One region of the Mesorhizobium sp. W050 genome, then DNA from elsewhere that is predicted to be linked to it. Evidence: riboswitches for the same ligand, from Rfam matches in the RefSeq annotation. Region 1 holds a riboswitch; the other holds the start of a gene.
What was found. Region 1 has a riboswitch for cobalamin ahead of ACYG9Y_RS07620 (DUF1636 family protein). Riboswitches for the same ligand answer to the same signal wherever they lie in the genome.

Region 1 (5,072 bases):
TGAAGGAGCGCCCCATGCCGCCTCGACTGCAGCCAGTGCATCAGCCGGCAAATCCTTTGAGAAGTCCAGATACTCATCCAGCCCCAGCCCACCATCGCTCCGCTCCAACGCGTCCAGCAGCGCACGCGGCGTTTGCGGAATCCCTTCAACGTCGTAGCCCTGCTCCTTCAGGTCATGCAGCATGGCCAGCACGCTGGACGGCACATCCAGGCCCACGGCATAGCCAGTGCGGCCGGGCGCACTCGGATAGTCCGGAATGAGGATCGCCAACTTACGCGTCGCGCGGGGCGTCTGCTGCAACCGTGTGAACGCCGCTAGCCTGTCCGCCACTTGCGCCACGCGATCCGGTTCCGGCCGGTTGGCGAAGGCGCGGTGGCCGAGCGCCGGGTCGGTCTCGCTCTCGCCCTTGAAGGAAATCGCGCCGGCGAGGATGCGGCCGTCGAGTTCGGGCAGCACGACATGCATGGCGAGGTCGGCGGGCGCCAGGCCGCGCTGGTTGTTGTCCCAGACGTCGCGGCGGGTGGTGGCGACGATGACCTGTAAGACCGGCACGCCGGCGCGGTCGAAGAGCGTTTCGACGCCGGGTTCGGCACCGGAAGCGAAGGCCGTTGCGGTGATGATGGCGGTGGGCTTGAGCGTGGCCAGCGCGGTTCCGACGAAGGCCAGGGAGGTCGGGTCTTTGAGGCTGGAGACGAAGATCGGGATCGGTCTCATGCCGCGCTGGCGGAGTGCATCAAAGAGGGCATCGATTGGCGCGACATCGGCGGCCAGCAGCATCGAGCGGTAGAATAGGATGGGGATGATGGGAAGGTTGATGTTGTCTGCGCCGAGTTCCCGCCCACCCCCCTCTGTCCTGCCGGACATCTCCCCCGCAAGGGGGGAGATTGCGCTGTCATCGACGCTTTCGCCAATCGGGGATGTTGCAGAGGAATCTATTATCGACTGGGCAGAAAAAGTGCCGAGGTCCGCGCCGGCTGATCTCCCCCCTTGCGGGGGAGATGTCCGGCAGGACAGAGGGGGGTGTGAAGGAACGCCGACATCGGCCAAATCCAACTTGCCTACGACGCCGCGGCCTGGCTCGTAGTAGCCAGCTTTCGGCACGCTGACCGGCTCTGCAACCGCCGCATCCGACCCAGCCAACCCCGCCAGCCGCTGCATCAGCGCTGCCATATTCTCCGGCCCGCCCTCGCGGAAATAGCCCAGCAGGCCGTCCAGCTCCTCGCGCGGCAGCGTCGAGGCTTCGATCAGCCTGAGATCCTCGTCGTGGCTCTCGCCCGGCAGCAGCGCCAGCTTGATGCCGTTCGCACGGGCAGTCGCGGCAAGCTGGTCGCAGCCATAGCGCCACCAGTCGTAGCCGCCGAGGATGCGCACCAAAATCACCTTGGCGTGGCGGGCGACGCTGTCGATCCAGAGGTCCACGGACATGGGATGGCGCAGGTCGCGCAGCGCCGCCAGCCGCATCGACGGCAGGCGGACGGCATCGGCCGTCCAGGCCGCCGCGAGGCCGGCGAGGTCGCTGTCGGTGAAGGACAGCGCCACGATATCCGCCGGCGTCTGCCGGAGATCAACTGGCTCGGCGAGATCGTCGAGCGAGGCGGAGGTCGTGGCGAGTATGTGCATCGCGGCTTAGTGCGTTTCACCGTTTCACGGAACGGCGAACCGCTCTATCTCCTTGTTTTTACGCAATTCCTGTGGGAAAACCGTTTCACACTTTTCCTGGAATTGCTCCTGAGATCAGCCGGCGAGTATACGCTCGATCGCCGGGCGGTTCAGCCCCTTCAGGCCGATGACAACGAGACGCGAGCGGCGATCGTCCTCGGCCGTCCAGGCGCGGTCATAATAATGGTTGACGCGCGGGCCGACGGCCTGCAGCAAAAGCCGCATCGGCTTGCCGCCGACATCGACGAAGCCTTTCACACGCAGCACATTCTCTTCCTCGGCAACCGTGGCGACGCGCCTGGCCAGTTCGTCCGGATTGGTGATGGAGGGGATGTCGACGATGAAGGTGTCGAAATCGTCATGCTCGTGGTCGAAGGCGCCGTCATGGTGCGATTTGCGGTTCTCGATGTCGTCCTCGACGGCGAGGCCGAGGCCGAGCAGCACCGAGGGATCGACCTTGCCATGTGCGGTCGGCACGATCTTCACGGCGCGGGCGGAATGTTCATTGATGATGGCGTTGGCGCGGGCCGAACCGGGGGCGTCCATTAGATCGCTCTTCGACAGGATGATCAAATCGGCGCAGGCGATCTGGTCCTCGAAGACTTCTTCGACCGGATCGTCGTGGTCGAGCGTCTCGTCCTGAGCGCGCTGTGCCTGCAGGGCGTTCATATCGTTGGCAACGCGGCCCTCGGCCAGCGCCGGGCCGTCTACCACGGCAATGACGCCATCGACGGTCACCCGGCTCTTCACGCTTGGCCACTGGAACGCCTGGACCAGCGGCTTGGGCAGAGCCAGGCCCGAGGTCTCGATCAGGATGTGGTCAACCTTAGGTGTCAGCGCGAGGATCTTGTCGAGGGCGGGCACGAAATCGTCGGCGACCGTGCAGCAGATGCAGCCATTGGCCAGTTCGAGGATGTTTTCCTCGGGGCAGGTGTCGATGCCGCAGCCTTTCAGGATTTCCCCGTCGATGCCGATGTCGCCGAACTCGTTGACGATGATGGCGATGCGCTTGCCGCCGGCATTTTCCAGGAGATGGCGGACCAGCGTCGTCTTGCCGGCGCCGAGGAAGCCTGTAACGACAGTGCAGGGAACACGGGAGAGGTTGGCGGCCGGGTTTGAAGCGTTCATCGTCAGTCCTTCAGCATGTCGAGGGGTGGGATGCGGGCAACGAGGCCGCGCTTGAGGCTATCGGGCCGGCCGCGCCACGGGATGAGGCCGTCGGCCGAAGTCGCGAAGAGCTTTGCGCCGGTAACGAGGTCGGCGCCGCTGGTTGCGGTCAGATCGCCGAAGACATAGCTCCAGCAGCCATCGCGCAGGATCGCGGCGCTGAGGCGGCGCTTGCAATTGCCGAGACATTCGGCGGTGCGGACCCGGATATCGCCGGCAGCGGCGCGGCGTGTGTCCTCAGCCAGCAATTCGCCGGCGCGCGGATGGGCGTCGGAACCGGTCTCATCGCGGCAGGAGGCGCAGACGATGACGGTCACGCCGGTCAGGGCGTCGTTGTCGCCGGACGCAATGTCCGCTGTGCCAGCCGAAAAACTGCTGTTCTGGTCCAAAAACCGTGCTCCTTGCCCGGAAACCCGCCAGGCGATCGGATACTTTGTCTCAGACGGCAGGTCTCCTGGCTCGCGGGTCGTCGCCTTGGTTAGCCGCCTTCCCGGTGTTACCCAGTGGCTTTCGGCCTTGGCTCGTCGCTTACAGTTGCGGGGACAGCCGCGGATTTGGGACCGAAATCCCGCACCGCATTCCCTCTTGGCCCTTGCCGTTGCGGGCAGGGGACCGTCTGCAGCGGATTTAGGCTTTTGCGGGCGGCGGTGTCAACGCACGGCTACGACATGGCGATGTCGGCAGGGGCTGTCATGTCCCGGCTTCCGGCAGTGCCAGGATGACCTGTCGGATAGCTTGATAGCCATCGCTATAGTCCCAGTCATGGCCGACAGCCAGATTCTGTCCCTCATGCCAAACCGCGTTGTCCAGAAGGACTTCGGCACTAATCAGCGTGCCCTTCAAGCCTGCCAGAAAGGTCCGGACAAAATGGCTTCCGGGGGGTACCGAAGCTGTGAATAGCTTTTCCAGCTTGGCATAGAATGCTGGATAGCCTGGTGTCAGCGAGCATAGCTCGGTTGTGGCCTGGGAAATGACCGGGCCGCTATAGATTTTCCAGCGGGCATCTTTTCGCCAGATCTTCCAACTGGCGCTGCTTCGCTGCCAAAGCTCTATTTCGGCCTGCATGGTCTCGCAGACGTGATCGGCCAGTCCCTCAATGGCCACATGGAAAACACCACGGAGAAACTTTTCAAACGCCTGGTTCAGTTCCTGTTCGCGCGTGTCGCCGAAGCCAGCAAAGGATTCAATGACCGGCTGAACATCAAGCAGCGGAGAAAAAATGTAGATTTCCAGGACCAGCCGGTCAGAACTCGTCTCGAACACCTCAGCCTCAAACCGAAGCTGCTTCGATTGGAGCATGACGTCCCTATCTCTGCGGACTGCATCTATTCCATGCGCAATGAGGGCGCCATGGATCATGTCGAGCACTTTGTCCGATGCCATTGCACAACCTACGAGGCTTATTGAGGCCTCTATGACAGACGCTGCAAGGGTTGGCCATCTCTCTCGCTAGCCAATGCCGGCCCCAGATTGCCGGCCGGCGTCACTTCGATGCGCTCAAGGCCAAGCCAGCCCTGCATCTCCTTTAGTTCCTCGAAAAGCTGTGCGGTGGTCTCAGGCGGTGCGCCTGCTTCGGCATAGGCGGCGTGGACGCGTAAGACACTCGCAGGCCGGTCGGCCTTGAGGTCGACGCGGGCGACGATCTTGTCGCCGAGCAAGAAAGGCAGCACGTAATAGCCATATTGCCGCTTGTCGGCCGGGGTGTAGATCTCGATGCGGTAGCGGAAATCGAAGAGACGCTCGGTGCGCGCGCGCTCGAAGACCACCGGATCGAAGGGGGCCAGCAAGGCGCGGGCCTCGATCTTTCGCGGCAGGCGGGCGTCCCTATAGAGGTAAGCCGGCTTGTCCCAACCTTCGACGTTTACCGGCAGCAACTCGCCCATCTCGACCAGTTCCTCCAACCGGCCCTTCATGTCGGCCGGCGACAAGCGGAAATAATCGCGCAGGTCACCCGACGTCGCGATGCCGTGGGCGCGGGCGGAAATGCGCAGCAATTCGCGGTGCGCGTCCTCGGCCGCCGGCACCGGCAGATCGAGGATCGCCTGCGGCAGCACGCGCTCGGGCAGGTCATAGAAGCGTTCGAAGCCACGGCGGTGCGCCGTGGTGATGCGTCCGGCCCAGAAGAGCCATTCGAAGGCGTGCTTGGCGTGGCTCCAGCCCCACCAGCCGCCCGAACCTTTCTGGCCTTCCAGTGCCGAAGCGGCAATCGGGCCGCGCTCGGCGACCGCGCGGTAGATCTCTTCGAT
Region 2 (5,072 bases), 3.2 Mb from region 1:
GATGGTGTGGGATGCAACCGCCAGCAATGCCGGCTTTTCGACGGCCAAGCCCTGGCTGCCGGTGCCGGGCAAGCACTTGTCGCAAGCGGTCAATGTTCAGCAGGGCGACGCGGCCTCGCTGCTCGAGCACTACCGGCGCTTTCTCGGTTTCCGCCGCCAGCATCCGGCCCTGGCCAAAGGCGACATCGAGTTCATCGAAAGCGAGGGCGACACCGTCGCCTTCACCCGCCGTGAGGGCAATGAGCAGATCGTCTGCGTCTTCAATCTGGCCAGCAAGCCGGCCGAGGTCGATCTCGGTGGTCAGGCGCTGCTGCCATTGGCCGGGCACGGTTTTTCGGGACAATCCGGCACAGGTTCCATCCGCCTCGGCGGCTACGGCGCCTGGTTCGGGCGCATCGACTGAGTTTTTGACGAAACTGGATTTTTTGAGGAAATCCAGGTTCTCTAGGGAAATCACTGGGAGGAAATTATGGCCGATGTCACGCTGAGACAGGTGAAGAAATCATACGGCAATCTGCACATTCTCCACGGCATCGACCTCGACATAAAGTCGGGCGAGTTCATCGTCTTCGTCGGCCCGTCGGGTTGCGGCAAGTCGACCTTGCTGCGGTCCATCGCCGGGCTTGAGGAGATCACCTCCGGCGAGCTGAAGATCGCCGGCGAGGTGGTGAACGACGTGCCGCCTTCCAAGCGCGGCATTGCCATGGTGTTCCAGTCCTATGCGCTCTATCCGCACATGACCGTCTACGACAACATGGCCTTCTCGATGAAGATCGGCAAGGAAAGCAAGGCCGAGATCGACAAGCGGGTGCGGCAGGCCGCCGAAATCCTGCAGCTGACCAAATATCTCGACCGCCTGCCCAAGGCGATGTCGGGCGGCCAGCGCCAGCGTGTCGCCATCGGTCGCGCCATCGTGCGCAATCCGAAAGTGTTCCTGTTCGACGAGCCGCTGTCGAATCTCGACGCGGCGCTGCGCGTCGCGACCCGCATCGAGATCGCCAAGCTCAAGGAATCGATGCCTGCCACGACCATGATCTACGTCACCCACGATCAGGTCGAAGCGATGACGCTCGCCGACCGCATCGTCGTGCTGAAGGACGGCCATATCGAGCAGGTCGGCACGCCGATGGACCTCTACAAGAAGCCCGGCAATCTGTTCGTTGCCCAGTTCATCGGCTCGCCGGCCATGAACATCCTGCCGGCGACAATCGACAGGACGGGCAACCCGACAATCGTCAGCCATGTCGGCGGCCGCAAGGCAACGGTGCCGATCGCAACGCCGGCGTCAGCAAAGGGTGCGGCAGTCAGCTTCGGCGTGCGGCCGGAGGATCTGTCGGCCGCCACCGGCGCGGAATATCTTTTCGAGGGCGTGGTGGACTATGTCGAGCAACTCGGCGAGGTGCAGCTTGTCTATGTCGATATCGGCCGCGCCGACCTGCCGTTGGTGACCAAGCTGCCCGGCAATGTCGAGGTCAAGCGCGGGGCAAAGCTGCGACTGACCGCGGATGCCGGGGACCTGCACATCTTCGACGCCGATGGGCACTCCTTCTCGCTCAAGCCGGTGGAAGTGAAGGCGGCTTGAGATAGCTGCGTCGTACAGGCATGAAAAAAGAGCGGCGGGCCAGGCCCGCCGCTCTTTTTTTAAGCTTCGGCTGTTAGTTGTTGCCGAACCGATCCCTGTCGCTGCTCTGAGGAACGAACTTCTGTTGGTCGTTCGACGAGTTCAGCAGCTTGTAGACCGCCGAGTTGGTGCCGGTCGACGAAGTGCGGGTGGTGTCGACGGCAGCGGCCGGCTGGTTGGCGCCATTGGAGCCATAATTGTCGCTGCCGGCAAAGACAGCGCTCGAAACAGCCAGAACGGCTGCGGTGGCAAGAACGATCTTCTTCATTTTAGTCTCCTGAATTTTTCTGATGCCGCCAGCTGCAGCGGATAAGCCCGCCACGTGCTGGAAACCGGCTTTTAGCGGCCGAAAAGGTTACGGTCGGCACCGTGGGCAGGCGCCTGCTCGGCTGGAGCCGACTTCTCAACCGAAGCCGTATGGCCACTATCGGTCGACGTAATCGCAGGCTGGTTGGCGCCGTTCGAACCGTAGTTGTCGCTACCGGCGAAAGCGCTGCCGGAGATGGCCAAAACGGCGGCGGCAGCAAGGATGATCTTTTTCATTTCAAATACTCCTGAATTTTTTGGGATCCCGAGAGCGACGGGTTAGCCGCCCTTCTTTGGTCGGGATCAGCGATTGCCGTAGAGGTCGCGGTCGGCGCCCTGAACGACAGGCTGCTTGTCAGCGTGCGCCGGCTTCTGAATGGAAGCCGTATACGAGCTGTCGACCGAGACGGCTGGCTGGTTCGCACCATTGGAACCGTAATTGTCGCTACCGGCGAAGGCGCTGCCGGTGATCGCCAAAACGGCTGCGGCAGTGAGGATGATCTTTTTCATTTTTAGGACTCCAGTTTGTCTGTCCGTCTAGCGGCGTGTCTTGGGAGGAATTCGCGTCGTTCGGACAGCCCCGATGTGGGAAAGCCATAGGCTGGTTTCCAATCACGAAGTTGTTCCGTGTGGACCACGGTCCTGCACCTTGAAATTGTGCCAGGAAGTTCTTCTATGGTCATTTATCGTATTGTTTTCAGTTGCTTATGTCGAACCGAGTGGTTCGCTCCGGCGTCGGTTTCCGGGCCGTCGTTCACACCGTCCTGCACGCATTGTCAACAGAAACGAACCGTTCGGTTCGATTAGAGATTGCTAATAGTAACTTTTCGATACCGTTGAGCCCTTTTTGCCCCCGATCGGAACTGGATCCGCAGCGATTCGAAACGGCGATGATAGCGCCGCAAGACAGGATCTCAGCCCTTCGGTGGTCGGCGGGGCGTATGCCGCGCGTGTCGCGCCGCATGGATATGATGTCGCTTTCATGCCGACGTCGCGATCGCTGCCGTGATTAGATGATCGCATCTCAGGTGCCGCTTCGTGACGACGCAGCGGAGAATTGGGAAGCCGGTCAGAATCCGGCGCTGCCCCCGCAACGGTGGTGGAGTTGAAGTCGCAACGGGAGACCACTGGGCAAGAGCCTGGGAAGGTGTCGCGATGGTCCGCAAGGACAACTCCAGAGCCCGGAAACCAGCCCGAGATGCATAGACTCGACTGATCGCGGTGGGCGGTCAAGAGGTGGATAGTGCATGTCCGGCGCCGCGCCGGCCTGAGTCCGATCCTTCCTCCATCACCACCAAGTTCAGTCCTTAAACCACGAGGACAGAACTATGGATACGCGCAACGACATGCTGAGGCTCCTGAACGGCCGCAAGCAAGGCTTTTCGCTGGAACAGCCCTTCTACACCGACCCGGACTATTTCAAGCTCGACATGGAGCTCATCTGGTATCGCGACTGGCTGTTCATCGGCCATGATTGCGAACTGCCGAAGCCCGGCAGCTATATCACCGTGCAGATCGGCGATTATCCGGTGGTGCTGGTCCGCGACCAGAAGGGCAACATCAACGCCTTTCACAATTCCTGCCGCCATCGCGGCAGCCGTGTCTGCAACACTGAGAAGGGCATGGCGGCAAAGCTTGTCTGCCCCTATCACCAGTGGACCTACGAGCTTGACGGCCGGCTGCTGTTTGCCCGCCAGATGGCCGACGGTTTCGACAAGAGCCAGTTCGGCCTGAAGCCCGTCGCCTGCGAGAGCGTCGGCGGCTACATCTTCATCTGCCTGGCGAAAGAACCTGCCGACTTTGCGCCGATGCGCGCCATGATAGAGCCCTACCTCAAGCCGCACCGGCTGAATGAAGCCAAGGTCGCCTTCGAGAGCACCATCATCGAGAAGGGCAACTGGAAGCTGGTCTGGGAAAACAACCGCGAATGCTATCACTGCGCCGGCAATCATCCGGAGCTGTGCAAGACATTCCCCGAAGCGCCGACGGTGACCGGCGTGCAGGGCGCCGACAGCGATCCGGAGATGCTGGCGCACTGGGCGAAATGCGAGGCGGCGGGCCTGCCGAGCAAGTTCCGCATCGATCCGGCCGGGCAATACCGCGCCACCCGCGCGCCGCTGCTGCGCGATGCCGTCAGCTACACGATGTCCGGAAAGCGCGCGGTGACGAAGAACCTGTCCGACACTGTTGCCGCCGACCGCATCGGCACCTTGATGCATTACCACTATCCGGCGACCTGGAACCACATACTGATCGACCATGCGGTCACCTTCCGGGTGCTGCCGATCAGCGCCACCGAAACCGCGGTGACGACCAAGTGGCTGGTGCACAAGGATGCGGTCGAGGGGGTCGACTACAACCTTGAGGAGCTCACCCATGTCTGGACGGAGACCAACGACCAGGACCGCCGCATCGTCGAGGAAAACGCCTTTGGCATCCTGTCTCCGGCCTATGAGCCCGGCCCCTATTCGGAGCTGCACGAGGGCGGCGTGATCCAGTTCGTCGAATGGTACGCGGCCTTCATCGGCCCGCGCCTTGCCGAAGGCGGCCGGCCGGCGCTGCGCAGCGTCGCGTGAGCTGGAGCAGGCGAAGAGGGACCAGAGGATGAATGCGATGACGGATCTTGGGCTCTATCGCCATCTCGACCAGATGGCGCCGTGGAACGATAGGCTGCAGGTGCTGGAAGTGATCGGCGTCAGCGACGAGGCGCCCGACGTCAAGACCTTCACCTTCCGCTCCGACAACCAGACCTGGTTCCGCTACAAGCCGGGCCAGTTCCTGACGCTGGAACTGCCGACACCGGACGGGCCGCTGATGCGCACCTACACGCTGTCGTCGTCGCCATCGCGGCCGTTTTCGATCGCGGTGACGATCAAGGCGCAGGCCGGCAGCATCGGCACGCGCTGGATGTTCGACCATCTGGCACCCGGCTCGCACGTCAAGGCCTATGGACCGGCGGGCGACTTCTCGTTGCACAGCCACCCGGCGGCCAAATACCTGTTCATTTCGGCCGGCTCCGGCGTGACGCCGATGATGTCGATGCTGCGCTGGCTGAACGACTGCGCGCCATGGACCGATGTCGGTTTCGTCAACTGCGCGCGGCGTGCCGAAGAGATCATCTTCCGCAAGGAACTCGAACTGCTCG

Region 2: it holds a riboswitch for cobalamin, as region 1 does, so the genes downstream of both, ACYG9Y_RS22955 (aromatic ring-hydroxylating oxygenase subunit alpha) here and ACYG9Y_RS07620 (DUF1636 family protein) in region 1, are expected to answer to the same signal.

The regions. Positions count from the first base shown of each region.
Region 1 is NZ_JBTTIH010000001.1:1,594,145-1,599,216, forward strand. It holds gene cobN (cobaltochelatase subunit CobN) at 1-1,620, opposite strand, end outside; gene cobW (cobalamin biosynthesis protein CobW) at 1,735-2,787, opposite strand; gene ACYG9Y_RS07620 (DUF1636 family protein) at 2,790-3,215, opposite strand; cobalamin riboswitch at 3,254-3,458, opposite strand; gene ACYG9Y_RS07625 (DUF6348 family protein) at 3,517-4,209, opposite strand; gene ACYG9Y_RS07630 (winged helix-turn-helix domain-containing protein) at 4,239-5,072, opposite strand, start outside.
Region 2 is NZ_JBTTIH010000001.1:4,774,163-4,779,234, reverse strand. It holds gene bglA (beta-galactosidase BglA) at 1-403, shown strand, start outside; gene ACYG9Y_RS22975 (ABC transporter ATP-binding protein) at 470-1,582, shown strand; gene ACYG9Y_RS22970 (DUF680 domain-containing protein) at 1,656-1,889, opposite strand; gene ACYG9Y_RS22965 (DUF680 domain-containing protein) at 1,961-2,164, opposite strand; gene ACYG9Y_RS22960 (DUF680 domain-containing protein) at 2,231-2,437, opposite strand; cobalamin riboswitch at 2,937-3,138, shown strand; gene ACYG9Y_RS22955 (aromatic ring-hydroxylating oxygenase subunit alpha) at 3,256-4,503, shown strand; gene ACYG9Y_RS22950 (FAD-binding oxidoreductase) at 4,541-5,072, shown strand, end outside.